Regions from separate parts of the Georgenia sp. 311 genome, predicted to be linked through region 1. Evidence: riboswitches for the same ligand, from Rfam matches in the RefSeq annotation. Region 1 holds a riboswitch; each other region holds the start of a gene.

Region 1 (9,909 bases):
GGCGATCGCGCCGTCGGCGTCGTACCCGGCCGGGTGGGCGTCGCGGTCGAGGACGGCGACGTCGAGCAGGGCGTTGGCCGGTCCGGTGTCGTAGGCCAGCACGTCGTGTCCGACGACGGTGATGTTCGCGATCCCGCCGAGGTTGAGCAGCGCCGTGGTCCCGGGTGCGTCGGCGACCACCAGCGCGTCAAGGAAGGACACGAGCGGCGCACCGTGCCCACCGGCCGCGACGTCCCGCGCCCGCACGTCCGCCACCACGGGCACGCCGGTGGCCTCGGCGATCCACGCCGGCTGCCCGAGCTGCAGCGTCCCGAGCGCCCGCCCGCCCTCCACCCAGTGGTAGACGGTCTGCCCGTGGGAGCAGACGAGGTCCACCGGCCCGGCCGCCGCGATCGCGTCCGCCGCGGCGGAAGCGAAGGCCTGCCCGATGAGCGTGTCGAGCTCGCACACCTCCGCGAGCGTCGTCCCGGCGGGGGGCAGCGCGGCGAGCAGCCGGGCGCGCAGCCCGGGCTCGTACGGCACGCTCCCCGTGTGGCGGACGGCGCCGACGAGCGCCGTCCCGTCGTCGTCGACGTCGAACTCGACGACGGCGGTGTCGATGCCGTCGTGGGAGGTGCCGGAGATCATGCCGAGGACTCTCATCGGTTCCCTTCCTTGGGGTCGAGGGCGTCGCGCAGGCCGTCGCCGAGGAGGTTGAGGCCGACGACGAGGAGCACGATGACGGCGCCCGGCGCGGCCATCGTCCACCAGGCAGTCGTCACCAGGGAGCGGGCCTCGAGGACCATCGACCCGAGCGACGGCGTCGGCGGCGGGGTGCCGAGCCCGAGGAAGCTGAGCGAGGCCTCGGTGAGCACGGCCCAGGACAGCGAGAGGGTCACCTGGACGATGACGATCGCCGTGATGCTCGGCAGCACGTGCCGCAGCAGGATCCGCCACGTCGGGAAGCCGAGCACGGTGCCCGCCTTGACGAACTCGGCCTCGCGCAGCGAGAGCACCGGCCCGCGGGTGACGCGCACGAAGATCGGGGTGTAGACGATGGCGATCGCGACGGCGATGGTGAGCCAGCTGCGGGAGACCGCGGCGGCCAGCGCGAGCGCGAGGAGCAGCGGCGGGAACGCGAACAGCACGTTGGTCATCCCGAGGATCGCCCGGCCCGACCACCCGCCGAAGTAGCCCGCCACCAGCCCCGCCGTCGTCCCCACGAGGGTGGCGAGCGCGACGGCGACGACGGCGATGCGCAACGAGTTCGCGGCCCCGGCGGCGGCGCGGGCGAAGACGTCGCGGCCGAACTGGTCGGTGCCGAACCAGTGCGCGGCGGACGGGCCCTGCATCCGCACGGCCGGGTCCTGCGCGACGGGGTCACCGAGCAGGCCGACGGTGGCGGCGAGCGCGACGCCGACGACGAGCACGGTGAGGAACGCGCCGACCAGCCCGTTGCGGCTGGCGAGGACGCGCCGCACCGCGGCGCCGAGGCGGCGGCTGCGGACGGGGACGTCGGCGGTGATCTCGGCGGTCATGTCTGCCTCACCCGGGGGTCGACGACGCGGTAGAGCATGTCGGTGAGGAGGTTGACGAGCACGAAGGACAGCGCGATGACCAGCACCGTGCTCTGCACCAGGGCGAACTCCTGCTGGTGCATGCCGGTGAGGACCTGGCGCCCGATGCCCGGCACGGAGAAGACCTCCTCGACGACGACGGCGCCGCCGAGCAGGTAGCCGAACTGGATGCCGGTCATCGTGAGGATGGGGACGGTCGCGTTGCGCAGCACGTGGCGCAGCTGGACGACGCGCGGTCGCACGCCCTTGCCGCGGGCGGTGCGGACGAAGTCCTGGGTCTGCACCTCGAGGATCGCCGAGCGGGCGGTGCGCATGATCGGCGCGGCGAGACCGAAGCCGAGGACGAGCGCGGGCATGAGCATCTGCTGCAGGTTGAGCCACGGGTCGCTCGCGAGGGTGGCGAAGCGCTCGGCGTTGGGGTTGTAGCCGAGGAACCGGGCCGACGTCGCGAGCAGCACGGAGGCGAGGAGGAAGGCGGGGATCGACAGGCCGGCGAGGCCGACGAGCTGGCCGCTCGCGTCACGCACCGAGTTCGGCTTGGAGGCGGACCAGATCGCCAGCGGGACCCCGATCGCGATCCCGAGGATCGTGGAGATGACCGCGAGCTCGATCGTCACCGGCAGCGCCGCCGCCGTCATCTCAAGCACCGACTGGCCCGTCCGGGTCGACACGCCGAGGTTCCCGGTGAGGACGTTGCCGAGCCAGGTGAAGAACTGGACGAAGAGCGGCTGGTCGAGCCCGTAGTACGCCTCCAGCGCCTCCCGCTGCGCGGGGGTGAGCGCCGCGGCCTCGGTGCCGAGGGAGGCGGTGATCTGGTCCCCCGGCAGCGCCCGCATCATGATGAAGACGAGGACGGCGACACCGAGCAGCGTGCCCAGGGCCTCGAGGACCCGGCGCAGGACGGGGTGACGGACGACGACGCGCATGCCGGCGGGTCAGCCGAGGGTGGTCTCGCGCAGGCTCTGCAGCGACCCGTTCGCCATCGGGACGAAGCCCTCGACGCCGGACTGGGTGGCGGTGAAGCCGTAGGAGCTGAAGAGCCAGACCCACGCGGCGTTGTCCTCGAGCTCGCGGGACACCTCGTCGTAGATCGCGCGGCGCTCCTCCGGGTCGGCGGTCTGCCGGCCCCGGGCGAAGAGCTCGTCGAGGGTGTCGGAGCTGTACCCGGCCACCTGGTTGAGGTTGCCCGTCGAGGGGAAGTAGCGCCCGTACATGCCCTCGGGGTCGGGCCGCCCGCCGTTGAGGGCGACGGCGGCGGTGAAGTCCGCGGCCACCCACCGGTCGACGTAGGCGCCGATCTCGAGCACCTCGAGGTTGACGGTGATGCCGGCCTCGGCGAGCTGGGCCTGGATGTTCTGCGCCTCGTTGACCGAGGTGGCGTACTCGCCCTGGGAGACGATGACGTCGAGCTCGAGGCCGTCGGGGTAGCCGGCCTCGGCGAGGTACGCGCGAGCCTGGTCGTAGTCCCGCTCGTGGCAGGGGCGGGCGTCCGGGTCGGAGAGGTAGGCCGGGGACGTGATCGGTCCGACGACCTCGCCAGCGCCCTGCGCGGCGGTGTCGAGCACCTCCTGCCGGTCGATCGCGCACTGGATCGCCAGGCGCACGTTGACGTCGTCGAGCGGGGCCTGCCGGGCGTTGAGCTGGAGCGCGTGGTAGGCGAGCTGCGGCGTCTCGGTGACCTCGACGCTGCCGCTCTCAGCGCTCTGGGCGACGAGCGGGTCGTCGAAGACGGCGAGGTGGACGTTGCCGGACTGCAGCGCCGAGACGATCGACGTCTCGTCGGGGATGACGCGGAACTCGACGGCGTCGAGCTCGGGCGCCCCGCCCCAGTAGTCGGCGAACGACGTCACGGTGAGTGACTGGTTCGGGACGCGCTCGCCGAGCTCGAAGGGCCCGGTGCCGTTGGCGGCGGTGGTGAGCGTCTCCTCGGTGTCCTCCGAGGAGAGGATCGCGAGGTTGACGCTCGCCAGGCCGGCGAGGACCGAGGAGTCCGGCGCAGACAGGGTGAGGACGACCGTGCGGGCGTCGGGCGCCTCGACGGACTCGACGGAGCCGAGGGTCGCGGCGGCGACGGCGGCGGTCTCCTCGGCCATGACCGACTCGAGGGAGTGGACGACGTCGGCGGAGTCGAGCTCCGAGCCGTCGTGGAAGGTCACGCCCTCGCGGAGCGTGAACGTCATCGTGAGGCCGTCCTCGGAGACCTCCCACTCCTCGGCGAGGCCGGGGACCACCTCGAGGTCGGCGTCGAGCTCGGTGAGCGTGCCGTAGAGGTTGGTGAGGACGTCGATGGCCTGGAACTGGGTGGCCTTCCACGGGAAGAGGGTGTCCGGGTCGGAGGTGACGCCGACGACGAGGGTCTCGCCCCCGCCGTCGCCGGTCGACCCGCCGTCGTCGCTTCCGCCGGAGCAGGCGGCGAGCGCGAGACCCGCCGCTGCGAGCGCCGCCGCAGCCCGGACCGGTGACCTGTGGACCTTCATGCTGACCTCCCCGTCAGGCGGCTCCGACGCCGCTCGCACGCCTCCCGGCCTGGCCGGGACCAGGTGCCACTGTCCCGCGACCACCCAGGGACGTCAAGGTCTTCCGTACATGCGCGCCTCACGTAAGCCCTTAACGACCACTACCTATGTCCGACTTGTCCCGTCGACCCAAATATCTACATTCCGCGAATAGTTCACTGAGGCCGCACCCTCAAAATGCGGAGGCGGCAAAACGGGACTCGCACCACTAAGACTCTGCTAACCTTGCGCGACAACCTCCAAGCGGAACTTCCCTCCCACATTCCGCGCCACACGAAGGAACGCGCCTTGGACTACGCATCCGAGAAAGAACTCGGGACCACAGTTCAGCACCGGACGGCGCACAGCCACCGCCCCTCGGGATCGGCCGTGCGTTTCCCTCTCGCGAGAGCCGACGATCTTCGGTCAGGCATCCAGCGGCTTTCTCGACGAGTATGCGCCAGTCGTCGAGGGCTCCGATGATGGCCAGCGACTCGGTCTGGCGGACGGCGAAGCCATACGCCGTCATAGTGATGCTGTCGATCGCCGGCATCTGGTGGTGGAGCGCCCAGTCCCCGGCGGCACAGCTCAAGGCAGGCACCTACGACTGCGTCGCAGTTTTCGTGAACGCGGCGAACAAGTACGAGCTTTACGTCGACGATCTCGGGCGGGAGTTCACGGGGCACGCTCGCGTCCAGAGCGGTGAGGTCACCAGCTACTCGACTCCTGACACTCTTGGCTGGAACAGCGGCACCGCCATCACCGTTCGCAAGTCCGGAACCTCACATTTCCACGCGACGCAAGATCCTGCTGCTCACAGTTACGACGCACTCGCGTGCGACTGGTCCGCGGACTGACCGACCGACGTGAACAATCTCAAACGTCGACTCGCGGTCATCTTGGCTTTGCCCCTCACCGTCGGTTTAGCCGGTGTCGGCTGCTCTTCTGGCACTGGCCCCGGGTCTGTGCAGGGCGGTGCCACCTCGAACGCGTCCCTGTGTGCCCAGCTGCTTGCCGATGCCCGGTACTACGTCCAGTCCGGTCAAACGTCGGACAGCAAGCTGGCGTGGACTCTCGACGAGATGTCACACAGGTGCCCCGACGAGCTCGCGGATCTCGACGCCGAGGTCCGAGCCGCCACCGAGCAATCGCAACAGTCGGAGCCCACGCAGGAAGCCGTAGCAGGGCCGTCCGGTGCGACTTCCTGGAGCGAGGCCGGCAGCTATGTCGGAAGCACCCGGTACGTGTGCGGTCCACTCGCGAGCATCCGCAACTCCACGGATGACGTGTTCATGAACATCGGGCTCGACTATCCCGACAGATCACGGTTCACGATCGTGCTCTGGGACATCGGAGGCATCGAGCAGGTCGCTACCGGCACGACGGTCTGCGTTGAGGGTCCGATCACCACGTACGAGGGTGTGGCCCAGATCGAGTTGCGCTCCACGGATGCTGTCGAGCTCTGGGAGTAGTCGGCCGGGCCCGACAAGCGGCTCGCAGTCGGCCTTCCTGGCGGACGCAGTCACAGCGAGCGGACTCCTACCCGCGCAGCCGCAGGCCATCCGGGTTCTCCTCACCGTCACAGCAGGCGGGATGGGCGCCTGCTCGACCTCTCCTCTGGGCGCCGAAGCGACCACACGCCCTCCGCCTCACCGCGCTGCTCGACGACGTCCGCGGGGGGTGCCAACCCGGGCGCACATCATCGTCGGCGCAGCGAGGTTCTCGAGCCGACAAGACGCTCTCAGCGCTGAACACCCGTGAGCCGGTTAGGCCATGGGTAGCCTCGAGAACATGCCGGCGCACTCACTCGACGACATCGTCACCGCCCTCGTGCCCTCGCTGGCACACAGCCTGGCCGAGCGGTTCAGCGTCTTCCGGGTGATGCACCACGGCACCCACGAGAAGCAGCTGTCGAACGTCTTCGCGTGGTTGCTGAGGTCCGAAGGGACGCACGAGCTCGGCGACACGTTCCAGCGGCTTCTCGTCGGGAAGGTGAACCGTCAGCTGCCCCCTGCGCGCAATCTCCCTGCAAGTGGCTACCGGGTTGCACAAGAGGTCGAGACGAGCAGTGCAGAGGACGTCGAACGCGACATCGCAGACATCGTGCTCACCCACGAACGCGCACGAATCGTCGTGGAGAACTTCGAGTGGTCCGACGGCCACGGACACAGCTACGAACGCTATCTCGCGCACGGCTCGAGAGACGGGAAGCAGAGCGTGGTGGTACTCCTCTGCGTGCGCCACGTCAGCCACCTGTTGCGGGACGGCTGGGAGAACGCCGTCGTCCTGACATATACCGACCTGCTCACGGCCCTGAACGAGCACGTCGCCGGCGCTGCTGGGTGGCGACGGGCGCACCCGCGTCAGCACTTCTTCATCAACGAACTCGTCCAGCACTACGTGGAGGGCCCCGAAGTCGTGAGCACCGAGGACCAGATCCGCTTCCTCAAGGCGATGTGCGAGACCGGCGAGAGCGCGCGGTACGGCCATCGTCCCCAGGAGACCGCTGCGCAGGAGTTCGCGGACTTGCTCGCCCTGCACGCCAAGCGCCAGTTCGACGAGGGCCGCAGGACGCTCGCGGCTGTGAAGAGGAGTCTTCGGCACTACGCGCAGAGCACGCTCACCGATCAGCTCGGAGCCACAGCCGCGGGGCGGATCGAGGCGGTCCGGACGCCCTTCGTCGGGCAGTGGGAATGGTGCGTGGAGCTCCGGCGCGCCGACCCGCAGCCCGACATCTTCCTGGAGTTCGGGCCGACGGCCGTCGCAGAGAACGCCAGCGTGCACCGGCCACTGGACGCTCCCGACTACGGCAAGGTCTTCGTGACGCGGCGGAGGGCCGGGGCGACTGACGGGATCGATCGCATCGTGCAGACCGGCGTCGCCCTGGACGAGGTACTGAACGGCCTGAGCACCGACGATGTCCGCCTGCGGGACGCTGTCGTCGCCGTCACCCTCGGCGAGCCCGACTGAACCACTAGTCGCACTGAGCCCTGGCACAGCGGGAAGGGTGTCTGCGTGCCCTGTCGATCTGCACCTGGCCGACCCCGAGCACCCCGCAGCGAGTGGACGTGAGTGCGCAAGCTAGGCCTCAACTCGCCCGCCCAATGTCTGGTGCGGCTGGGGCATAGTGAGCAACTGTGACCTACAAAAGGTGGAAGATCGACCCGGCTGGCGTGTGGCACCTGTCCCGAAAGCGGGAGCAGTCCGAGGCGAGGTGCGGAGCGACTGCCCTTCGCGGGTCGCTACCTGCCGGCGCGTGGACGCTCGTCCAGAAGTGCCCACAGTGCGTGAAGCACTATTACTCGGATCAGCGCGGAAAGCTCCCGCGTCCGAACAAGGCGAACCTCAAGGCATTCACTCCCACGCCGATATCCCAGCTGACCGAGCAGGAGCGTCGGCAGCGGCGCCGCGAGGCCAACGCAGAACTCGAGCGACAGTTAGCTCGATCGAACTTCCGGCCGCTAAGTGCCGGCTCACCCGGCCTGGGCAAGAAGAGATAGCCTCCACCCGCCTTTGTGCGCGAGGCTCGATCGCGGCCTGCTGCGGCACCCGGACCTGGAGAGGCCCGCCTGTCTAGGGCAGGACTCCCCAGGCCCGGTGCAACACAGTTCTGAGCGCACCACTCCGCGTCAGGCCGCGCCGGCCTGGTCGGCGTAGTGGTTCACGAACACCACCATGTCCTCGAGGCTCATCTGCTCGGGGGTCGCGGTGACGGTGATGACGCCGTCGGCCGTGCGCTGGTAGCAGGTGATCGAGCTACCCGACTCGTTGGTGCCACAGCTCCCGGTGCCAGCGGCCGTGTTGTCGGTCTCGATGTACTCCACCAGCGACTCGTACGGCGAGCTGAGCACGTTGCTGTCGACCGCGATCATCACGGTGAAGCTCTCGTCGTTGTACATGCGGGCGGGGCCGGTGGCCTCCCCGAGCGTGTAGGGACCGATGGCCTCCGGGGGCGTGGCCAGGGCCTCGGCGGGGATGACCGCACCCTCGGCGGCCGGGCCCGGGTCACTCGCCCCGAGGTCGGCGCCCGCGGCGCTGTCGGTCTCGCTCCCGGCGCTGTTCTCCTCGGCCGGGGTCGTCTCCTCCGGCTCCGGGGTCGTCGGCTGCTCCGGCGTCGTCGCCTCCTCGGCCGCCGTCGTGGGCTCGGTGGCCTCACCGTCGGCCGAGTCGTCGCCGCAGCCGGTGAGGCCGATGGTGGCAAGGGCGAGGGAGGAGAGGAACAGGACGTGCTTGCGGCGCATGGGGGGATATTCCTTCGATGTCAGAGCAGGTGGGCCCGCAGTCGTCTACGGGAGTAGTGCAGACCTTGGCGCATCACCCGGAGGGCCGCCACTCGGAGCCGGCGCCGGGCGATGTCGGTGCCTGCCGCTACCGTCCTGCCCAGGTCACGAGGACCAGCGCCACGCCCTCCGGCGTGCTGGTCCGGCAACCGCGCCCCGCGCACGGTGCCCCCGGAGGAAGACCCGCCCGCGCCGACCGGCGCGGGAAGAGCGAGACGAGGAGACACCTTGACCACCGTTGCCCCGTGCACCGTCGGCGCCTGCTGCCGCAGCTACAGCCCCGGGCACCTCATGCACCACATCCACACCGGGAAGGCCCAGAGCGCGCCGGAGGGGTGGCGCGACGGCGTCGTCCGTTCGGTCGACGAGGGCAACGTCGCCGTCGTCGACCACCCCGGCGGCGAGGGGTCGTGCACCGTGTGGCACCACCACGACCTGTCGGTCATGTGCCCGCCCGGCACGGCCGTCATGGTCAACGAGCGGTGGCACGCCCTCGCCGTCGGGCGCGTCGTCGTCAACGTGCTCGTGCACGACGGCGCGGGCCCGGTCCCGTCCGTCCCGGCACGCTGCGCGCCCGGCGTCATCGTCACGCACCTCGGCACCGGCCACGGGGTCATCGCGACCTGACGCGGCTCCCCCGGCTCGCCGTGTCGGCCCCGGCCGATAGCATCCGGGTCTCAGCCCGCCCCGGCGGCCAGGACGGCCGCCGCGGGCGAAGGCTGGGTTCCGATGAGGGAAGCACATGAAACCGGGGGGTTCAACGATGAAGTCAGCCCATGCGGTCCTTGCCGCACTTGTCCTGGCCGGTCTGCCGGCCGCGGCCCACGCCGACCCGCCGGAAGGCCGCGACGGTCCGCCGCTGCGTGCGCTGGAGATCGAGGTGGTCTCCAGCCTGCCTGAGTTCGTCAGCGGCGGTGACGCGCTGATCGAGATCTCGGCGCCGCCGGGAGTTGCGCCACCGCACGTGCGGATCTCGGTGGACGGAGAGCGCCGCGACGTCGACCTCGAGTGGTCCGGTGACCGGCGCACGCTCGTCGGCGTCGTCGACGGGCTCGAGCTCGGCGCGCAGACGATCACGGCCACCGCACCGCGCGGGCGGGAGGCGAGCGTCGAGGTGGTCAACCACCCCGCCGAGGGCCCGCTGTTCGCCGGACCGCACGAGCAGCCGTTCATCTGCCAGACGCAGGACTTCACGCTCCCGGTGATCGGGGGCAACCTCGGCGCGGCGCTCGACGAGGACTGCTCGACGACCACGCGCGTCGACCACTTCTACCGGACCACGGGCGGTGAGTACGTGCCGTGGCCGGCGGACGCGCGCCGCTACCCCGCCGACCTCGCCCGCACGACGACGTCGGACGGCGAGCGCGTCCCGTTCATCGTCCGGATGGAGACCGGCACCGCCAACCGTGGGATCTACCAGCACACGGTGCTGCACGACCCGCTCCGCGAGAAGGACCCCTCCCCCGCGCACCGGCCGAAGGGCTGGAACGGACGGGCGATCTACACCCTGGGCGGTGGCTGCACCGGCGGCTGGTTCCGCCAGGGCGAGACGACCGGCGGGGTGACCGACGCGTGGAT
Region 2 (9,909 bases), on a different contig from region 1:
GTGGGTCAGTCGCCGTAGCCGGCGTCGGCGCACACGGTCTCGAGCTCGCCCTGCGCGGTCTCCGAGGCGGTGACGTCGATCTGGGTGAGGTCGGGGAACGCGGGCTCCTCGTCCTCGGGGACCTCGGCGGTGCGGGACTCGTTGACGGTCGCCACGGCCTCGGTGAACGGGGCGTTGACCTCCTCGAGGAGCGTGACCATCTCCTCGGGGGCGTCGCGGCCGAGCTCGGTGATGCGCTGCTCGAGGGCGTTGATCTCGGTGTAGGTCGCGGCGTCCACGACCTCACCGCCGCTCAGGGCGGCGCGGGCGTTGGTGGCGCGTTCGGCGAGGGGCGTGCCGGTGCCCTCGTAGAAGCCGGCGCAGGTCTCCTGCTCGACGGTCTGCTCGGTGGCGGTCGTCGTCTCGGCGCTCGTGGCGTCGTCGTCGGAGGTGGTGGAGCTGCACCCGGCCAGTCCGATCAGGAGGACGGCGGGAAGGATGAGTCGACGTGTCATGTCTCTGACGGTAAACCCGACGGTCACCCCGGCGCGCGGTCATTTCCGGCCGCCCGCCCGTCCTCCCCGCGGATAATCGAGAGTTCTTGATCATGGCGCTGGCCTGCGGTGTGAGGAGAGTCGCAGCCGCGGCGGTCAGAGGCGGTCCTCGCGCAGCCGCCTCGCGACGAGGACGACGAGCCCGGCCACGGCGCCGAGCGCCGCGACGCCGACGGCGACCTTGAGCCACGTCGGCAGCCCGGCCAGGCCGGTCTCCTCGGCCTCGGCGGTCGGGGCCGCGGCCGGCTCGGCCGTCGTCGGCTCGGGCGTGGCGGCCGGCTCGGCGGTGGGCGCCGCGCTCGCGGTGGGCTGGGCCGCCGGCGCGTCGAGCGTGAAGGCGATGGTGCCCTCGATCGGGTGGCCGTCGCTCGAGGCCACCCGCCAGCGCACCTCGAGGTCACCCGAGGGCAGCGGCTCGCTGAGCGGCAGCAGGACCTCGGCGCCCTCGACCGTCCCCTCTCCCTGCGCGACCGTCGCCCCGGAGGCGTCGACGACCGTGATCGCCGAACCGACCGCGAGCGGCGGGTTGTTGAAGGTGAGCACCACCGCGTCCGGTGCCTCGCTCAGCACCTCACCGGCGGCGGGACGCGAGTCGATGAGCATGTCGTGGGCCTGCGCGGCGGGCGCGACGAGGACCGCGAGGGTGAGCAGGAGCAGCCCGGCGACGACGGCGCGGGCACGACGGAAGGCGGCGGCGAAGGTCATGCCCGCCATCGTAGGCACGCGTGGTCGCGCGGTGGACGCACCGTCCGGGACCTGCCGGCCGCTCAGCCGCCGTCGACGCGGCGGGCGACCTGGTAGCCGCCGGTGTCGAGGACGATCTCGTAGTCGGTCCCCGGGTGCTTGAGCTCGGCGTGGGCGGCGGCGTCCGGGGGAGGGGACCCGCCCCACGTCGAGCCCTCCTGGTCGATGACGTAGTAGTCCGGGGCCGGGTTGTCCGGCGTGCCCGACCACAGCGCCGTCGTCGTCGGCACGAGACGGGCGAGCAGGCCGATGTCGCTGGCCACGGTGGCGCCGTCGGGCACGGTGTCGAGCACCGCGCGGGCCGCCTCCGCGCGCGGGGACGGACGCCAGGTCTCCCCGTGGAGGAGGTCGGCGACCGGCAGGCCCGGCGCGGTGAGCAGGACGCCGAGGCCGGCCGCACCGAGCGCGAGGGCGGTGCGCCGGCGGTGGACCACGGCCGGCGGCGGGTCGGCGGCATCGTCGACGGGCCGGGGGCCGAGCGCGTCGAGCATCGCGGCGACGGCGAGCGGCATGAGGACGGCGTCGTAGTGCCAGCCCCACGTCCAGTAGAAGGGCACGTCACCGAGGAAGCGCCAGGCGAGGGTGGGGAGCGCCGCGAGCAGGATCGGGGAGCGCACCCCGAGGACGCCTGCCGCGGCGACGAGCAGCAGCACCGTGACGACCTTCTCGCCCGGGCCGAGGACGGCGGCGAGCGTCCCGAGCGGGTCGCCGAGCACGTCCCCGACCGTGAGTCTGTCGGCGTAGTCGTACTGCCCGCGCGGGTTGAGGGCGGGCAGGATGACCGCCGTCGCGAGGGCGAACCAGGCGGCCCCCCACAGCGCGAGGCCCGGGCCCGCGCGCCGGGCCCCCCGCCACCACATGACCAGCCCGAGGACGGCGACGAGCAGCCCGAGGTCCTCCTTGACGAAGACCACCGGCGCGAGCCACAACGCCGCCGCGCGCCAGCGCCGTTCGAGGAATGCGCACAGCCCGAACGCGAGCAGCGGCAGGGCGAAGGCGACCTCGTGGAACTGGGTGCGCACCGCCCCCTGGATGCCGTAGGACAGCACGTACAGCGCCCCGAGGACGGTGCCGGGGACCGGTCCGAGCCGCCGCACCGCGAGCGCGGTGAGCGGCCAGGCGGAGACCGCGACGAGCAGCGCCTGGACGACGAGCAGGGTGAGGCCGGAGGGGAACAGCGCGTAGACGGGCCCGAGGAGGACGAGGATCGGGTGGAAGTGGTCGCCGAGCAGGTTGAAGCCGTCCCCCTTGATCGGCACGATCGGCGCGCTGAACGAGCCGTACGCCTTGGCGAGCTGGGTGAAGATCGCCAGGTCCCACGAGGGCACCTCGAGGCGGCGCCACTGGAGCACGCCGACGACGACGTAGAGGACGCCGGCCACCCCTGCCACTGCCCACGGCTGCCACAGCCGTCCGCCCGTCCGTCCGACGACGCCCCCCGCAGGGCTCACAGCGCCCCGTGGCGCTGGAGGTGGCGCAGTGCGGCCCAGCCGAGCGGCACCCGCAGCCAGAAGGTGAGGACGCGGAAGACGAGCGCCGCCGAGAACGCGACACCTGCGGGGATCCCGGCGACGGTGAGACCACCGGTGAGCGCGGCCTCCACCGGCCCGATGCCACCCGGCGAGGGCACCGCCGCACCGACGGTGTTCGACGTGAGGTAGGTGATCGACAGCGTCGTCACCGGCAGTGAGTAGCCGAACGCCGCGAGAGCGGCACCGAACGAGGCGACGTAGCCGAGGGTCATGATGACGTTGCCGCCCAGGCCCATGAGCAGCCGGCTCGGGCTGCCGACCACCCACAGCACCCGCGGCCACACCTGGGTGAGCGTCGGGCCGAGCTTGTGCCACAGCCAGCTGCGCGCCGGCGGCACGGCGAGCACGACGACGACGATGAGCACGGCGACGATGCCCACCCCGGTCACCGCGCCGGAGGGCACCGACAGCGTGCCGGCCGAGCCGGTGACGAGCGCGATGACGGCGAGCAGCGCGACCGTCGTGACGAACTGGGAGACCTGGACGAGGGCGACGGTCGCCACCGCGAGCGGGGTCGCGATCCGCTGCTTGACGAGGTAGCGGAGGTTGAGCGCCGCGGGGCCCACGCCTGCCGGGGCGACGAGCGAGACGACGCCCGCCGCCACCTGGACGAGGGTGGTGCGCCACAGTCCGACCCGTTCCGGGGAGAAGGCGACGAGCCCCATCGCGCTGCCGACGTAGGTGAGCAGGCCGAGCCCGAAGCACAGACCGAGCCACCACGGGTTGGCGTTGCGGGTGGCGTCGAGCACCTGCTCGAAGTTCAGCGTGCCGAGGAGCAGCCAGATCGCGACGACGGCGATCGTCACCATGACGACGGTGCGGACGCTGAAGCGGGCGAGGTTGATCGGCTCGACGTCGGCGTCCGGGTGCTGGTCGACGAGCTGGGCGCGCAGGGAGTTGAGCAGCTCGCGCGGCTTTCCGGCCGCCGCCCGGGTGTGCGGGGCGAGGATGACCGGCTGGAGCAGCGGGGCGATGGAGGCGAGCTGGTCGCTGCCCAGGCACCGGCTCGCGCTCGCCAGGGCCCGCTCCTCCCCGACCTTCGTCGCGGTGATCGCGAGCATCTGGGCGAGGTCGAGGCGCCGGGACAGCTCGGTGGAGGCGATCTCCCCGTTCTCCCAGTCCAGGAGGTACACGTCGCCCTCGCTGCCGACGAGGACGGCGTTGGCCGTGAGGTCGAGGTGGGCCAGGCCGGCGGCGTGGGCGGTGCGCAGCTGGTCCCACACCTCGTCGAGCAGCTCGTCGCTCACCTCCTCCTCGGTGAGGTCGGACAGGCGCCGGGCGCCGGCGATGTGCGCCGTCACCATGATCATCGAGTCGCGGGCCTCGGCCATCCCGACGAGCGGTGGGGTGTTCACCCCGGCCCGCTCGACGGCGTAGGCGAGGAGGGCGGCGCGGTCGGCGGCGTCGCGCAGGGAGCCGGAGCGCCGCCGCCGCAGGCCGCGCACGCGCATCCGCGACCACAGCGAGGAGAGGTAGCCGACGACCTGCCGGTCGCCGTCGAGCATGGTGACGTACCAGCGGCGGCCGGCGGTGTCCCACACGGAGTACACCCGGTGGGCGCTCACCGGGTCGAGGTTGACCCCGCCCGGGCTGGCGGCGGCGTGGACGACGGCCTGGGGGTCGGTGAGCACGTCGGGCACGATCGTGTCGGACGCGCGCGTCGTCACCGGCCAGCCGGCGTCGGGGTCCTCGCCGAGGATCTCGTTCTCCGCCAGGTGCTCGGTGTAGCCGATGGGGGAGGAGGTCGTCACGGTCCATGCCCGCACGTCGCCGCCCTCGGGCGGGTCGAGGCGCACGACGCGGACGGCGTCGAGCCCGGCCCGCCGCAGCCCCTGGACGAGGTCGATGCCCTCGGCGCGCTCGTTGAAGACCCCGACGAGCAGGCGCCCGGCGAGCCCGACGAGCCGGCCGAGGAGCACGGTGACGACGGCGCCGGGCAGGGTGAGTGCTCCGCGGATGACGGTGAGGGCGAGCACGACCCACAGGAGGTTCCACGACCAGCGCACGGAGGGCCGCCGGTCGCGCGGGCCCATCGCGGTGAGGAGTGCGGCGAGCGCGGCGACGAGCGGGTTCATCGCGATGACGCTGTCGCCCTCGCTCGTGATCGTCAGGCCGACCGACAGGGCGCTGGGCCCGTAGGAGTCGAGCAGCCACACCGCGGCGGTCGTGAGGGACCAGGCGACGACGGCCGCGGCGAGCGCCTCGAGGACCGAGCGCCAGCGGCGCCGCACGAGCTGCATGGCGACGACGAACAGCGGCAGGAAGAAGGTGACGACACCCTCGAGCACCGTGACGGGCAGGAGCAGGATCTGGCGCAGGACGAGCGCGGCGGCGGACTGGACGTCCTCGGTCACCCCGATCGCCGTCGCGTGCGCGTAGACGGCGAGGAGGAGCACGACGCCGATCCCGAGCGCCGACATGACGAGCTCGAGGAGGTCGCGCGGGCGGCGCACGCGCACGGCCGGGAGGTCGACGAGGAGCACCTTGCGCCGGGGCGCCTCCGGGGCGCCGGGCGCGGGCGTGCGGGTGTCGCCCGGCCGCTCCGTCATGCGCCCGATTCTAGGACGTGCGGCCTGCGCAGACGCGGGAGCCGGGTGGGCGTGGCCCCTTCCGGGCGGTTCAGGTGAGTCCGAGGGTCCGCAGCACGGACTCCGGCAGCAGCGAGTAGCCGACGAAGGCGACGACGTCGATGAGCGTGTGGGCGAGGACGAGCGGCATGGTGCGCCGTCGTCTGCGGTAGTACTCGGCGAACACGACGCCCATGGCGACGTTGGCCAGGCCCGGTCCGATGCCCTGGTAGAGGTGGTAGGAACCGCGCAGCAGCGAGCTCGCGGCGACGACCGACGCGGGGCGCCAGCCGAGCTGCTCGAGCCGCTCGATGAGGTAGCCGGCTGCGATGACCTCCTCGAGGAGCGCGTTCTTCAGCGCGGCGAGGATGAGCACCGGGACGGTCCACCAGTACTGGTCGAGCGTGGCGGCCTGCACCTCGACGGTGATGCCGAGCGCGCGGCCCAGCGCGTACACCCCGAGCCCGGGCACCCCGATGAGCGCCGCGAGGCCGACGCCGACGGCGAGGTCGCGCCAGGGGCGGGAGAACGTGAGACCGATGCGGCTGGTGGCGCGCCGTCCGGGCTCGCTGAGGAGGAAGAGCGCGAGGGCGACCGGCACGAGCGCGAACCCGATGTTGAGCAGCTGGTAGGTGAGGTCGAGGTAGGGGCGCGGGGAGCGGGAGGGGTTGAGCGCGGTGGTCTGCTGCCGCAGCGGCGCCTCGGCGGTGAGGCGGGCGATGATGTTGACCACGGCGTACACCCCGGACTGCCCGAGGGACAGGCCGAGGACGATCCACACCTCGGTCCGCAGCCGGCGGGCCGGGGCGTCGGTGCGCGGCGGCATGAGGCGGTTATAGCAGGAGGCGGCCGGGGCGGCTCGCCGGGCATCTCCGGTGGCGCCCGGATGGCAAGACGCGCGTCTCGCCAGCCGGACGCACTTGCCAGGACCCGGATTCGCGATCCTACGATGTGGCCACCATCCAGAGCAGCCGAGAGACCTGGCTCGTCGACGCTGCAGCAACCCGATCCGTCGGGTGCTCCCGCCAGGACCGATGGAAGGACGTCTCTCGTGATCAGCCTGACCGACCTGCGCAAGGTCTACCGCAGCCGCGGTGGCCGCGAGGTCGTCGCGCTCGACGGCATCGACCTCCACGTCCCGCGCGGCGCGATCCACGGGATCGTCGGGGAGTCCGGGGCCGGCAAGTCGACCCTCGTCCGCTGCCTCACCGCCCTCGAGCGCCCGACCTCCGGGACCGTGAGCATCGACGGCGTCCCGCTCGCCGGCCTCGGTGAGCGGGAGCTGCGCCGCCAGCGGCGCCGCATCGGGATGGTCTTCCAGCACGTCAACCTGCTCGAGGCGCGCACGGCGGCGGCCAACGTCGCCTACCCGCTGCGGGTCGCCCGCGTGCCGCGCGAGCGTCGCGACGAGCGGGTGCGCGAGCTGCTCGAGCTCGTCGGGCTCGGCGACCGGGCCGACGCCTACCCGGCCCAGCTCTCCGGCGGCCAGAAGCAGCGCGTCGGCATCGCCCGCGCGCTGGCGGCCGAGCCCGCCGTCCTCCTGTGCGACGAGCCGACGTCGGCGCTCGACTCCGACACCACCCGCCAGATCCTCGGGCTCATCCGCGACGTCCGCGACCGGCTCGGGATCACCGTCCTCATCATCACCCACGAGATGGCGGTCGTCCGCGAGGTGTGCGACTCGGTCAGCCTCCTCGACCACGGCCGCGTCGCCGAGCACGGGCTGATCGACGTCGTCGCCGGTGACCACGGCACCCGCCTGGCCCGCGCACTCGTCCCGCTGCCTCCCGAGCCGCGCGAGGAGGGCCGCGCCACCCTCGAGCTGTCCTTCGGCGGTGAGGTGAGCACCGCCCGGGTGCTCGCCGCCGTCGCCGCGCTCGGCGAGGAGGCCGACGTCTCCGCCGGCACCATCGAGACCCTTGCCGGCACCCGGGTGGGCCGGCTGCGACTGTCCGTCCCGGTGTCCGCCGCCCTCGTCGCGCAGCGAGAGCTGCGCGCGGCCGGGGTCCACGTCGAGGAGGTGGCGCCGTGAGCTGGCTGCAGGACGCCCTCGCCAACCGGGTCATCACCGAGCAGCTGCCCGAGGCGACCCTCCAGACCCTCTACATGACGGGGCTGTCGACCGTCATCACCATCCTCCTCGGCCTGCCGCTCGGCCTCGCGCTCGTCGTCACCGCGCCCGGGGGCCTGCGCCCCGCGCCGGCGCTGAACACGGTGCTGTCCGTCGTCGTCAACGTCGGGCGCTCGATCCCGTTCATCATCCTCATGGTCGCGATCCTGCCGCTCACCCGGCTCCTCACCGGGACCACCTACGGGTGGCGGTCCGCCGTCGTCCCCCTCGCCGTCGCCGCCATCCCCTTCTTCGCCCGGCTCGTGGAGAACGCGGTGCGCGAGGTGGCCCCGGGGAAGGTCGAGGCGGCCCAGATGGTCGGTGCCTCCCGGCTCGGGATCGTCGGCGGCGTCCTCGTCCGCGAGGCACTGCCCGCGCTCGTCGGCGGCGTCACCGTCACCGTCATCACGCTCATCTCCTACTCCGCGATGGCCGGCGCGCTCGGGGCCGAGGGCCTCGGTGCGCTCGCCGTCAACCACGGCTACCAACGCTTCCAGACCGACGTCATGGTCGTGACCGTCGTCGTGATCATCGTGCTCGTCCAGCTGATCCAGATGCTCGGGGACCGGGTCGTGCGACTCGTCGACCACCGCTGAGCCCCACCGAGAGGACCCAACCCATGCGCACCACCCGACCCGTGCGGCTCGCCGCGCTCGCCGCCGTCACCACCCTCGCGCTCGCCGCCTGCGGCGACACCGCCGAGGAGGAGCCGGCCGCCGCCACCGGTGAGTCCGGCGGCATCGCGACGATCGTCATCGGTGCCAGCCCGACCCCCCACGCCGAGATCCTCGAGTTCGTCCAGGAGAACCTCGCCGAGGACGCCGGCTTCACCCTCGACATCATCGAGTACACCGACTACGTCCAGCCCAACGTCCAGCTCGCCGAGGGTGAGCTCGACGCGAACTTCTTCCAGCACCTGCCGTACTTCGAGGCCGAGGTCGCCGAGAAGGGGTACGACTTCGCCCACTTCGACGGCGTCCACATCGAGCCCTACGGCATCTACTCCGAGACGGTGACCTCGCTGGACGAGCTGCCCGACGGCGCCCAGGTCGGCGTCCCGAACGACCCGTCGAACCAGGCGCGCGCGCTCGAGCTGCTCGAGTCCGAGGGCCTGTTCACCCTCGCGGACGTCGAGGACCCGACGATCTTCGACGTCGCCGACAACCCGAAGGACATCGAGCTCGTCGAGCTCGAGGCCGCCCAGCTCGTGCGCAGCCTGCAGGACCTGGACGCCGCCGTCGTCAACGGCAACTACGCCCTCGAGGCCGACCTCAACCCCGCCGAGGACGCCATCGTCCTGGAGTCCGGCGAGGGCAACCCGTTCGCCAACCTCGTGGCCGTGCGCAGCGAGGACGTCGAGGACCCGGCGCTCGTCGCCCTCGACGAGGCGCTGCGCTCGGACGAGGTGCGCGCCTTCATCGAGGAGCGCTGGCCCGCCGGCGAGGTCGTCCCCGCCTTCTGAGGTTCACCTTCGCCCGCGAGCGCGGGTGATCCGCGCGAGCGCGGGTGTGATGGCACCCGCGCCCGGCGGTATCACCCGCGCTCGTAGGTCCCGCCCCCGCTCGTCAGCTCGCGCGGCGCAGGCGCAGGGAGTTGGCGACGACGATGACGGAGCTCGCGGCCATCGCCGCCCCCGCGATCATCGGGTTGAGCAGGCCGAACGCCGCGAGCGGGATCGCCGCGACGTTGTAGGCGAAGGCCCAGAACAGGTTCTGCTTGATCACCCGCAGCGTGGCGCGGGAGACGGAGATCGACGTCGGCGCCGCGCGCAGGTCCCCGGTCACCAGCGTGATGTCGCTGGCCTCGATCGCGACGTCGGTGCCGGTGCCCATCGCCAGGCCCAGGCCCTGCTGCCCGGCCTGGGCAAGCGCCGCGGCGTCGTTGACGCCGTCCCCGACCATCGCCACGACCCGGCCCTCGCCCTGGAGACGGGCGACGACGTCGAGCTTGTCCTCCGGCAGCACCTCGGCGATGACGTCCGCGGCCGGGATCCCGACCTCCGCCGCGACGGCCTCGGCCGCGGCGCGGTTGTCGCCGGTGAGGAGGATCGGGCGCACGCCGAGCTCGCGCAGCCGTGCGACGGCCTGCGCCGACGTGGCCTTGACCGTGTCGCGCACGGCGAGGACGCCGCGGGCGGTCCCGTCCCACGCGACGACGACGGCGGTCGCGCCGGAGCGCTCGGCCTCGTGGTGGTCCGTGGCGACGTCGTCGGGCACGGTGACGCCCTGCTCGGCGAGCCAGGCGGGCCGCCCGACGAGGACCTCGCGGCCCTCGACCCGACCGCTGACGCCGCGCCCGGCGTGGCCGGCGAAGTCGGTGACGGCGGGCAGGTCGCCGAGCTCGGCGGCGGCCCCGGCGGCGACGGCCTGGGCGATCGGGTGCTCGCTCGCGGCCTCGACCGCCCCGGCGAGCCGGAGCAGCTC
Region 3 (9,909 bases), on a different contig from region 1:
ACGAGCGTGGCCCGCACCTCCGTGGGCACGAACGCGGTCGTGTGCCACCCGGCCTCGGTCACCGCCTCGAGCACCGCCCGCTGCTCACCGGGCGTCGTGGCGTCGGTGGCGGCGTCCACCGTGACCTGCCGGCCCGAGCTCGCGTCGGCACGCAGCCGGACGTCGGCGCTCGTCACGCCCTCGATGCCGGTGAGCTCCGAGCTCATCCGCGCGGTCTCGGCGTCGAGGTCGGGCGTGGGGGACGACGACGGCGCAGCCCCGCCGCCCCCGCCGCCGCACGCGGTCGCGAGCAGGACGAGGGCGACGACGGCGCAGCCCGCCACCCGCCTCACCGGTGCTCCTGCGCTATGTCGAACTGGAACACGTGCGCCTCGCCGCCGCGCACGTGGGAGAACTGCTCCTGCAGCGGGCCGAGCGCGAGCTGCAGGGCGGGGTCGTGGGCGGCCTGCTCGTCGACCAGCGCGCCGGTCTCGGCGTAGAGCGAGCCGTGGTGGGCGGAGAACGGGTCGCCCGCCGTCACGTGGCTGTGCCCGTCGACGTCGCGCACGACGGTCGTCCAGTTCGGGCCTGCCGGGTTGGGGTTGCCGTCGAGGTGGTGGACCGGGTCCTGGGCGTGCTCGAGGCTGATGACGGTGACGGAGTCGGGCACGGCCATGTTCGCCACGGGGGACCCGCCGGTGACGACGGTCGTGACGTTGAGGCCGTTGCCCGGGTCGGCCGCGAGCGAGGCCGCGACGATCCCGCCCTGGCTGTGTCCCGCGAGGGTGACCGGCTGGGCGGCGAGCTCGGAGAGCGGGACACCCGTGCTCGCCGCGAGCTCGGCGCGGGCCTGGGCGAGCGCCTCGAGGACGCCCTGCTCCATCGCCGTGGCGTGCGAGCCGGCCATGAGGTGGAGGTTCGTCGCGAGGTTCGAGGGGTTGGACCCGGACTCCGCGGCCCAGTCCTGGGTGCCGGGGATCTCCACGATCCACGTGTGGCCGCCCGCGCCGTCGGGCACGGCGGTGACGCGCACCTCGGAGGTCGCGCCGTCGCCCAGGCCGGAGATGTTGTCGAAGAGGGCCGAGAGGCTGTCGGCGGCCGTCGCGTCCAGCGCCGCCTGCCAGGACTCGGGCGTGGGGTAGCGGGGGTCGTGCGGCTCGGGGGTGACGACGGGCGTGCCGTCGGCCAGCAGCCCCAGCAGGCCGCCGCCGGCGATGACCGCGGCGACCACCTGCTCGTAGGTGAGCGGGACGGACGTGAACGTCCACGGCGTCAGCGCACCGAGGACGAGCGGGACCTGGGTGCCCAGCACCCACGGCAGCCCGGAGATGATCGAGTCCGTGGCCCACGGGTGGTCGTACAGCTCCGCGAGGACGGCGCCCGCCGGGTCCTCGCCCACCTCGTCGATCCAGGCCGCGAAGGCGTCGGGCGTGAGGGCGTCGGCCATCGGGTCGGGCAGCACGTCGAGAAGGAGGGAGGTGAGGGCGATCCCGCCGGCGCCGAGCAGCCCGGCGTTGACGAGCACGACCCCGGTGGCGGTGTCGCGCAGCTCGGCGAGCCGGGCGAGGGCGGCGTCGGTCTCCTCGTAGGCGGTCGCGGCGCCGCGCAGGAAGACGGCAGCGGCCTCGTACTCCAGCGCGACCCAGATGAGCCCCTCGGGCGGGAGCTGGGCCTGGGCGACCTCCCCGAGGACCCGCGCTCCGGTGACAGGTGAGAGGACCTGGGACCCGAGCACGGCGTCGTGCACCGCGACCTCGGCGACCTGCGTGGCGAGGCTGCGGGCGACGTCGCCCTTGGTGTCCAGGACGTCGGCGGTGGCCCGCATGTCGGCGACGCGCGCGAGGACCCCGGTCGCGCCCCCACCGACCGTGAGGGACTCCGTCACAGGACCTCCTCGGCGTGGAGCAGACCGGTGAGGGCGGAGAGCAGCTCCTGGCGGACCTGGCCGAGGTCCGAGCGGCGCAGGGTCACCGCGTGGGAGCTGGCGTCGACGAGCTCGACGACGTCGGCCTCGGTCCACAGCCACACCCCGCGGAAGGCGAGCGCCTCGGCGCCGCGCAGCCGGACCGCGCTCACCGAGGCGCCGCCGGTGACGTCGCCGGCCAGCGAGCCGAGGACCGACAGGGCAGAGGTCGGCAGGCCCGCGAGGTGGGCGGCGACGTCCTGACGCCCGGAACGCATCGCCCGGGCGATCGCGGCCGACTGGGGCCAGCCCACGCGCACGGGCGAGCGGTGCTCGGGGCCGAAGGAGGCGGTCGGGCCGGGCAGCGCCCGCACGACCTCGTTGAGCAGGCCACCGGCCGCGGAGAGCGAGACCTCGACGACGGGCTCCTGCTCGAGCACCGCCTCACCGTCGGTGACCCCCGCCTGCCGGCGGCGGCGGGACAGGGCTGCCGTGCGGCCGGCGCTCCACGCGACGGCCTGGTTGACGACGACGTCACCGGCCCAGGAGGCGACGTCGACCCGCACCTCGGACTCCAGGAGCTGGAGCATGCCGAGGACGCACGGCGGGGTGAGGGCGGTGACGGTGTCCTCCGCCGGGACGTGGCTGGCCAGGCCGCGCAGCTGGAGGCCTGCCCAGGCGCGCGCCCGCTGCTCGTCGGTGAGCGGGGTGTCGGGGTCCAGGCCGAAGGACTCGGGCTCGAACCCGGCCGGCGTGCCGGCGCCGGGGGCGTGGGAGAGCAGCGCGGAGCGCAGCACGGTCCACTCCGCGACGTCGAGCCGGAAGCGCGCAACCTTGCTGTGCGCCTGGCGCCGAGCGCGCTGGACGGTCTGTGCAGACATGGCGACCACCTTTCTCACCGGGCCGCACGGGGCGCCGGTGCCCCCGCGGTCATCCTCGCCTCGGGGGTGCGGCCCTGACCATGGGGAGAACTGCCCATGCCGCGCGCCACCCCGTCCCACGGAGGCCGGGCTGTCGCCCTTATCGGTCCACCTGGTGGGACCGGCCAGGTGGCCGCCCGGGCCCGCCCCGGGCCTCTGGCTAGCATCGGGTCGACCCATCCAGAGCAGCCGAGAGACCTGGCTCGACGACGCTGCAGCAACCCGGTCCACGGGTGCTCCCGCCAGGAACGATGGAGGAGCCATGGCCACCGACCCCGCCCGCCCCGCCTGTCCCGGCCCCGGCGGCTACCCGGACCCCGACCCGGCCTGGGGACCGGCGACGCGCGCCGTCCACGCCGGGCACGCGCGCACCGGCTTCCAGGAGACCTCGGAGGCGCTGTTCCTCACCCAGGGCTTCGTCTACGACGGCGCCGCGGACGCCGAGGCGGCCTTCGACGGCACCCTCGACCGGTTCACCTACGCGCGCTACGAGAACCCGACGGTCTCGACGTTCGAGGAGCGGCTGCGCGCACTGGAGGGGGCCGAGGCGTGCCTGGCGACCGCCTCGGGCATGTCCGCGGTCTTCTCCACCCTCGCCGCCCTCGTGCGCAGCGGCTCGCGCATCGTCGCCGGCCGCGCCCTGTTCGGCTCGACCGTGACGGTCTTCGAGGACCTCCTCGCCCGCTGGGGCGTGGTCACCGACTACGTCGACGCCCACGACCTCGCCGACTGGCGGCGGGCCCTGGCCACCCCGGCCGACGTCGTCTTCTTCGAGACACCGTCCAACCCGATGCAGGACGTCGTCGACGTCGCCGCGGTGAGCGCGCTCGCCCACGCCGCGGGAGCGACGGTCGTCGTCGACAACGTCCTGGCCACCCCGGTGCTCCAGCGGGTGCTGCCCCAGGGCGCCGACGTCGTCGTCTACTCGGCGACCAAGCACATCGACGGGCAGGGTCGGACGATGGGGGGCGCGGTGCTCGGCAGCCGCGAGTTCGTCCACGGGCCGCTGCGGCTCGTGCTGCGCAACACCGGGCCCACGCTCAGCCCGTTCAACGCGTGGGTGCTGCTCAAGGGCCTGGAGACGCTGCCGCTGCGGGTGCGCGCGCAGAGCGCCGCGGCCCTCGATCTCGCCCGGTGGCTGGAGACCCGGCCCGGCATCGGTCGCGTCCACTACCCCTTCCTCGACTCCCACCCGCAGGCGGCGCTCGCCCGGGCCCAGATGAGCGGCGGCGGCACGGTGGTGACGTTCGACCTCGTCGTCGACGGCCGTCCGGCGGGCCGGGCCGAGGCGTTCGCGTTCCTCGACGCCCTGCGCCTCGTGCTCATCTCCAACAACCTCGGCGACGCGAAGTCGCTGGTCACCCACCCGGCGACGACGACGCACCGGCGGCTCGGTCCCGACGGGCGTGCCCGGGTGGGGATCAGCGACGCGACCGTGCGGCTGTCGGTGGGGCTGGAGGAGGTCGCCGACCTGCGCGCCGACCTCGACCAGGCGCTCGCTGCGGTGCGCGCCGTGCGCCGGCCGGCGGCCTGAGGCGGGTCAGCCGGCCGGCCGGGTGCGCCGCACCCAGCGGGCCATCCGCCACATCGCCACGGCCGCCATCGCCTCGAGCACGGGGTTGAGCACGCCGGGGGCGGGCACGGGGCCGCGCAGGTGGGCGTCGTAGGTCCACGTCACGCGTGACCGGCCGCCCGCGGCGGGGGACACGGTGATCGTCGAGGTCCCCAGGAGCACGGGCCCGAGCTTGCGCAGGACGAGCTCGTGGGGCGGGTCGGCGCGCGCGACCTGCATCCGGTCGACGAACACCCCCGCGGTGCGCGCGAGGACGACGTCGCCGGTCCGGGCCGGGCCCGGGGGCGCCGCGACGTGGGTGAGCGGGATCCACCGGTCGTGCCGGCCGAGCGTGGCGACGAGCCGGAACGCGCGGTCGGGCGGGACGTCGAGCACGCGCGAGGCCATGGCCGGGACTGTAGTGGGCGCGGGCGTCCGCAGCCCGGGGTGGCGCCCGCATGACGTACCCGCGCCCGGGCGCGGGTAGGCTAGCCCGTGCCCCGCCCTCGTAGCTCAGGGGATAGAGCACCGCTCTCCTAAAGCGGGTGTCGGCAGTTCGAATCTGCCCGAGGGCACCAGGCGCGGACGTACCCTCCAGGAGGGGATGCGTCGTGCCGTGCGTGGTCGCCGTCGACGACGTCCGGCCGGCGGGCCGCTGAGTCCGGCGCTCCTCCCGGGTCTGCACCAGCACCCGCACCGAGGAGGAACGCATGCGCACCGTGACGTACTCGATGGGAATGTCCGCGGACGGCTACGTCGTCGGGCCGGACGGCCGCTTCGACTGGGCGGCGCCCGACGCGGAGATCTTCGCCTTCCACCTGGAGGAGATCCGGCAGGTCGGGGTCCACCTCCTGGGCCGGCGGCTCTACGAGGTGATGCTCTACTGGGAGACCGCCGAGGAGGACCAGGAGCTCGACGACGCGGAGCGCGAGTGGGCCCGGCTGTGGAAGGCGCTGCCGAAGGTCGTCTTCTCCCGCACCCTCACCGTCGTGGAGGGCAGCAACACCCGGCTGGCCACGGGGACGGTCGCCGAGGAGGTCGCCCGCCTGCGCGCCGAGCCGGGGGAGGGGGACATCGCCATCGGCGGGGCCGCGCTCGCCGCGTCCGCCGAGGACCTCATCGACGAGTACCGCGCCGTGGTCTACCCCGTCCTCCTCGGCGGGGGGACGCCGTACTTCCCGCAGCACGAGCGCTTCGTGCGCCTCGAGCTCGCCGAGGTCCGGACGTTCGGCTCCAAGGTGGTCCACCACCGCTACCGGGCGCTGCGCTGAGGCGGCGGCAGGGCAGTCTGCGCCCGATTTGTCGCCACGTGACGAAGGTCACACACAATCATGCGGACGTACAGGGTCGAGGCGCTTGCGCTCCGACGAAAGTTGGGCCAATATTTCTTCTTGTAGGGCGTGACGCCTGCCCCCCGTGTGCGTCACGCCCTATCCCATACCCTGAGCCGATAACTCGGCAACCGCGCGGCGGGTCGCCCCGGTCCCGCGCGTCGCCCTGGTTAGCGTGGGTGAATGGCCCCTTCAGCGATCTCCGCCCGCCCCCCTGCGGCGTCACGCCGCCCCGGGGCACCAGGACTCGCCGGCCTCGCCCGGCGCGACGACGCCGACCCGGCCGAGGGCGGTGACGCACGCACCACCCGCGCCCGCGCCGTCGACGACGCGGCCCAGGAGTGGCGCGACCGTCTCGTCGGGCTGAGCGGCGCGAGCGCGCTGTCCGACGTCAGCCTGCTCGGAGCGGCGGTCATCGACCTCACCGCGGCCCACCCCTCCGGCATCGCCCAGCTCTACTCCGGGCGCACGACCCGGCTGTCCAACCTCGTGCGCGAGGGCGGGGCGCTCGTCGCCGCGCGCCGCTCGGCCCGCACCGTCGTCGCGCGCACCGACGAGCTCGCCCAGCGCTACGGCGTCGCGCCCACCTACCTCGCGGCCGGGATCGCGACCTGGAGCGAGCTCCCGCCGCCCGCCGGCGTCCCCGAGGACGCCGACGCCGCCGACGCCGCCGAGGACGCGGCTGCTGACCGGCCCGCCTCCGACTCCCCCCGGACCGTGCGTGCCCCCGTGCTCCTGCGGCCGGTGCGGCTGACCCCGCGCGGCGGGCAGGTGGCCGACCTCGACCTCGAGCTCGAGCAGGCGGTGGACGTCAACTCCGTGCTCGTGCGGGCGTTGCGGGCGCGTGGCGTGAGCGTCGACGTCCAGGCCGTCACCGCCGGCACGCTCACCGAGGACGGCTTCTCCCCGCGGGCCGCGCTCGCCCGTCTGGGCCTCCTCGGGGAGGAGCACCTGCCCGACTTCACCCTCGAGGAGCGCGTCCTCATCGGGCCCTTCGTCCACCCCGGGCAGGTGCTCGTCGACGACCTCGAGGCGATGCACGACGACCTCGTCCAGCACGACGTCGTCGCCGCCCTCGCCGGCGACGAGGGCGCCCGCGCCGCCCTCGACCGTCCGCTGCCCGACCGGGTCGGGCCCGACCGTCCGCCGCAGGCCGAGCGCGGTGTCGGGGACCTCGACCCCGACCAGCAGCGGGTCGTCGACGCCGTCGCCGCCGGGACCGACCTGTTCATCGACGCGCCCCCCGGCGCCGACGTGCCCGCGACCCTCGCCGCCGTCCTCGCCGACGCCGTCGCCTCCGGACGCCGGGTGCTCTACGTGCCCGGCTCCCGGCGCGTGGGCCGCGCGCTCCTCGGCGAGCTCGAGCGGCTCGGGCTGCGCGACCTCGTCCTGGACCTGTCCACCGACTCCGGCTGGCGGACCAGCGCCCCGGAGGAGCTGCGCACGGGCCTGCGGGCCACCGACCCGAAGGGGCAGGTCGAGACGGTCCGCGCCGTGCGGGCCGAGCTCGTCACCGTCCGCGAGCGGCTCGCCGGCTACGTCAGTGCCCTGCACACCGTGCGTGAGCCGTGGGGCTGCTCGGCCCATGCCGCGCTCCAGGCCCTCGCCGCGCTCACCGCCGCCCGGCCCGCCCCGCGTACCGAGGTCCGCCTCCCCTCCGCGACCGTCCGAGACCTGGTCGGGGAGCAGCGGGCGCACGCCCGCGAGCGGCTCGTGCGGGCCGCGAGCCTCGGCGCCTTCGACCTGCGCCCGCACGACACCCCGTGGTTCGGGGCGCGGCTCACCAGCGCCGAGGAGGCGCGCGCCGCGCTCGAGCGCACCCAGCGGCTCTCCGGCCTCGAGATGCCCCGGCTGCTCGCCGAGGTCGGGCGCACCACCCACGAGACGGGCGTGGTGCAGGCCGCCACCCTGCGCGGCTGGCTCGAGCAGCTCGAGATGCTCGACGGCGTCCGCTCGGCCCTCGACGTCTTCGTCCCGCAGGTCTTCGAGCGCTCCGCGGCCGACATGGTCGTGGCGACCGCGAGCCGGGCGTGGCGCAAGCAGCACGGCGTGAGCATGCCGCGCCGGGTGCGGCGCCGGATGCGCAAGCAGGCCAAGGACCTCCTGCGGCCCGGGCGCCCGGTCCCCGACCTGCACGCCGAGCTCGTCCACGTCCAGGAGCAGCGCGAGGTCTGGCGCCGGCACTGTCCCGGGGGCGGGTGGCCCGCGCTGCCCGAGGGGCTGTCCGCGATGACCGAGCACGCCCGCGCCGTCGAGGCCGACGTGCTCGCCCTCCAGGGCGTCGTCGGGACGGGTGCCGGCAAGCCCGACCTCCTCGACCTCCCGCTCGAGGACCTCGCCCGGTTCATCGACGCGCTCGCCGGTGACAGCGAGGCGGTCCGCCTCATGCCCGAGCGCACCGCGGTCCTCGCCGACCTCGAGCGTCTGGGACTCACCGAGCTCGTCACCGACCTCACCGAGCGCCGGGTGGCGGCCGGGCTGGCCGGCGCCGAGCTCGACCTCGCCTGGTGGACCTCCGTCCTGGAGGAGATCCTGCGCACCGACCCGGCGCTCGCCGGGTACGACGGGCCGGCGCTCGTCGCGCTCGCCGAGCGCTTCCGCCGCCTGGACGCCGAGCACGTCGACACCCTGACGACCCCGGTCCGTCGCGCGGTCGTGCGTCGCCTCCAGGGCCTCGTGCGCGACCGGCGTGAGGAGGCCGCGCAGCTCGAGGCCGAGCTCGCCGCCGGGCGGGCCGCCGACCTGCGCCGACTCAACGCCCGCCACCCCGAGCTCATCGGTGCGATCCGGCCCGGCTGGGTCGTGCCGCCGGTCCTCGTGCCGCAGCTGCTGCCGCCGGCGCGCTGCGTCGACCTCGTCGTCCTCGACGGCGTCCACCACCTGCCGACCGAGCAGGCCGTCGGCGCGATCACCCGTGGCCGCCAGGTCGTGCTCGTGGGGGACTCCCGTCGCGGCGGGGACGGGCTGGTCGGGGAGCTCGCCCCGCTGCTTCCCGCACTCACCCTGCCCACCGACCGCGCCGACCGTGAGGAGTCGATCGCCGGCTTCCTCGCCGGGCACGGCTACGAGGACGTCATCGCCCCGGTCCCCGCGCCGCCCGCGGCCGGCCGGGTCCGCTTCGAGCGGGTCGAGGGCTTCGGCATGCCGGCGCCGGGTGCCGACGCCGTCGAGAGCGTCCAGGCGGAGGTCGAGCGCGTCGTCGACCTCGTCATCGAGCACGCGCTCACCACCCCCGACCGGTCCCTCGCCGTCGTCGCGCTCAACGCACGCCACGCCGACCGGGTGCGTGAGGCCGTGATCTCGGCCGTCGCCGGCAGCGCCGCGGTCGCCGAGTTCTTCGCGGCCGACAAGGACGAGCCGTTCGTCGTCGTCGACGCCGACGGCGCGGGAGGTCTGCGGCGCGACACCGTCGTGCTCACCATCGGCTACGCGAAGACCCCGCACGGGCGGGTCCTGCACAGCTTCGGCGCCGTGAGCGAGCCGGACGGCAAGGCCTGCCTCATCGACGCGCTCGACGCCGTCCGGGAGAACCTCGTCCTCGTCTCGTGCCTCGGCCCGGGGGACATCGACCGGGACCGGCTCCACCAGTCCGGCCCGCTCCTGCTCGCCGACCTCATCGACTGGGTCGCGCAGCCCCACGGCGGCGCGACCGCGGCGCAGGACGTCGCCCCCGACCCGCTGCTCCTCGACCTCGCCGAGCGGCTGTGGCGCCTCGGGCTGACCGTGGTCCCGCAGTACGGCGTCGAGGGCGGGGTCCGCATCCCGCTGGCGATCGGCCACCCCGAGCTGCCCGGTGAGCTGCTCCTCGCCGTGCTCACCGACGATCCCGCCTACATCGCCGAGCCGAACCTGCGCCGCCGCGAGCGGCACTGGGTCCAGCGCCTCGTCTCGCGCGGCTGGCGCGTGCACATGGCGTTCTCCACCGCCGTCTTCGCCGACCCGCAGGGGGAGGCCGAGACGATCCTCGCGACCGTCCTCGACGTCGTCGATGCCCGGCGGCGGGCCACCGAGCCCGTCGGCGCCCGGGTCGCGCCCCCGACCGACCTCGAGGACGACGACGCCGACGACGGGTACGCCGCCGTCGGGTCCGAGTCCGAGCCCGAGTCCGAGTCCGGTGCCGAGGACCTCCCGCGTGAGCGGGGGACCCGCCCGGAGGTCACGCCCGGGCTGCCGATCGGCGCCTACTCCGACGACGAGCTCGACGACCTCGCCGCGTGGATCGAC

What was found. Region 1 has a riboswitch for S-adenosylmethionine ahead of FHE66_RS14510 (hypothetical protein). Riboswitches for the same ligand answer to the same signal wherever they lie in the genome.
Region 2: another riboswitch for S-adenosylmethionine. It lies ahead of FHE66_RS07335 (methionine ABC transporter ATP-binding protein); the one in region 1 lies ahead of FHE66_RS14510 (hypothetical protein).
Region 3: another riboswitch for S-adenosylmethionine. It lies ahead of FHE66_RS05265 (O-succinylhomoserine sulfhydrylase); the one in region 1 lies ahead of FHE66_RS14510 (hypothetical protein).

What each region holds. Positions count from the first base shown of each region.
Region 1 covers NZ_VDFS01000064.1:12,067-21,975, reverse strand. Annotated here, with positions in the region: gene FHE66_RS14550 (anhydro-N-acetylmuramic acid kinase) at 1-642, opposite strand, end outside; gene FHE66_RS14545 (ABC transporter permease) at 639-1,517, opposite strand; gene FHE66_RS14540 (ABC transporter permease) at 1,514-2,482, opposite strand; gene FHE66_RS14535 (ABC transporter substrate-binding protein) at 2,492-4,033, opposite strand; gene FHE66_RS14530 (hypothetical protein) at 4,582-4,908, shown strand; gene FHE66_RS14525 (hypothetical protein) at 4,918-5,523, shown strand; gene FHE66_RS14520 (PD-(D/E)XK nuclease family protein) at 5,825-7,021, shown strand; gene FHE66_RS14515 (hypothetical protein) at 7,681-8,292, opposite strand; SAM riboswitch class IV at 8,435-8,548, shown strand; gene FHE66_RS14510 (hypothetical protein) at 8,560-8,958, shown strand; partial or broken gene FHE66_RS14505 (DUF6351 family protein) at 9,095-9,909, shown strand, end outside.
Region 2 covers NZ_VDFS01000038.1:92,964-102,872, forward strand. Annotated here, with positions in the region: gene FHE66_RS07305 (carbohydrate kinase family protein) at 1-18, shown strand, start outside; gene FHE66_RS07310 (hypothetical protein) at 6-494, opposite strand; gene FHE66_RS07315 (copper resistance CopC family protein) at 630-1,238, opposite strand; gene FHE66_RS07320 (DUF2079 domain-containing protein) at 1,301-2,728, opposite strand; gene FHE66_RS07325 (lysylphosphatidylglycerol synthase transmembrane domain-containing protein) at 2,725-5,358, opposite strand; gene FHE66_RS07330 (CPBP family intramembrane glutamic endopeptidase) at 5,429-6,202, opposite strand; SAM riboswitch class I at 6,332-6,417, shown strand; gene FHE66_RS07335 (methionine ABC transporter ATP-binding protein) at 6,428-7,408, shown strand; gene FHE66_RS07340 (methionine ABC transporter permease) at 7,405-8,082, shown strand; gene FHE66_RS07345 (MetQ/NlpA family ABC transporter substrate-binding protein) at 8,106-8,948, shown strand; partial or broken gene FHE66_RS07350 (cation-translocating P-type ATPase) at 9,052-9,909, opposite strand, start outside.
Region 3 covers NZ_VDFS01000029.1:13,311-23,219, reverse strand. Annotated here, with positions in the region: gene FHE66_RS05280 (hypothetical protein) at 1-332, opposite strand, end outside; gene FHE66_RS05275 (hypothetical protein) at 329-1,864, opposite strand; gene FHE66_RS05270 (hypothetical protein) at 1,861-2,763, opposite strand; SAM riboswitch class I at 2,976-3,060, shown strand; gene FHE66_RS05265 (O-succinylhomoserine sulfhydrylase) at 3,065-4,336, shown strand; gene FHE66_RS05260 (SRPBCC family protein) at 4,343-4,762, opposite strand; tRNA gene FHE66_RS05255 (tRNA-Arg) at 4,857-4,932, shown strand; gene FHE66_RS05250 (dihydrofolate reductase family protein) at 5,065-5,625, shown strand; gene FHE66_RS05245 (DNA helicase) at 5,869-9,909, shown strand, end outside.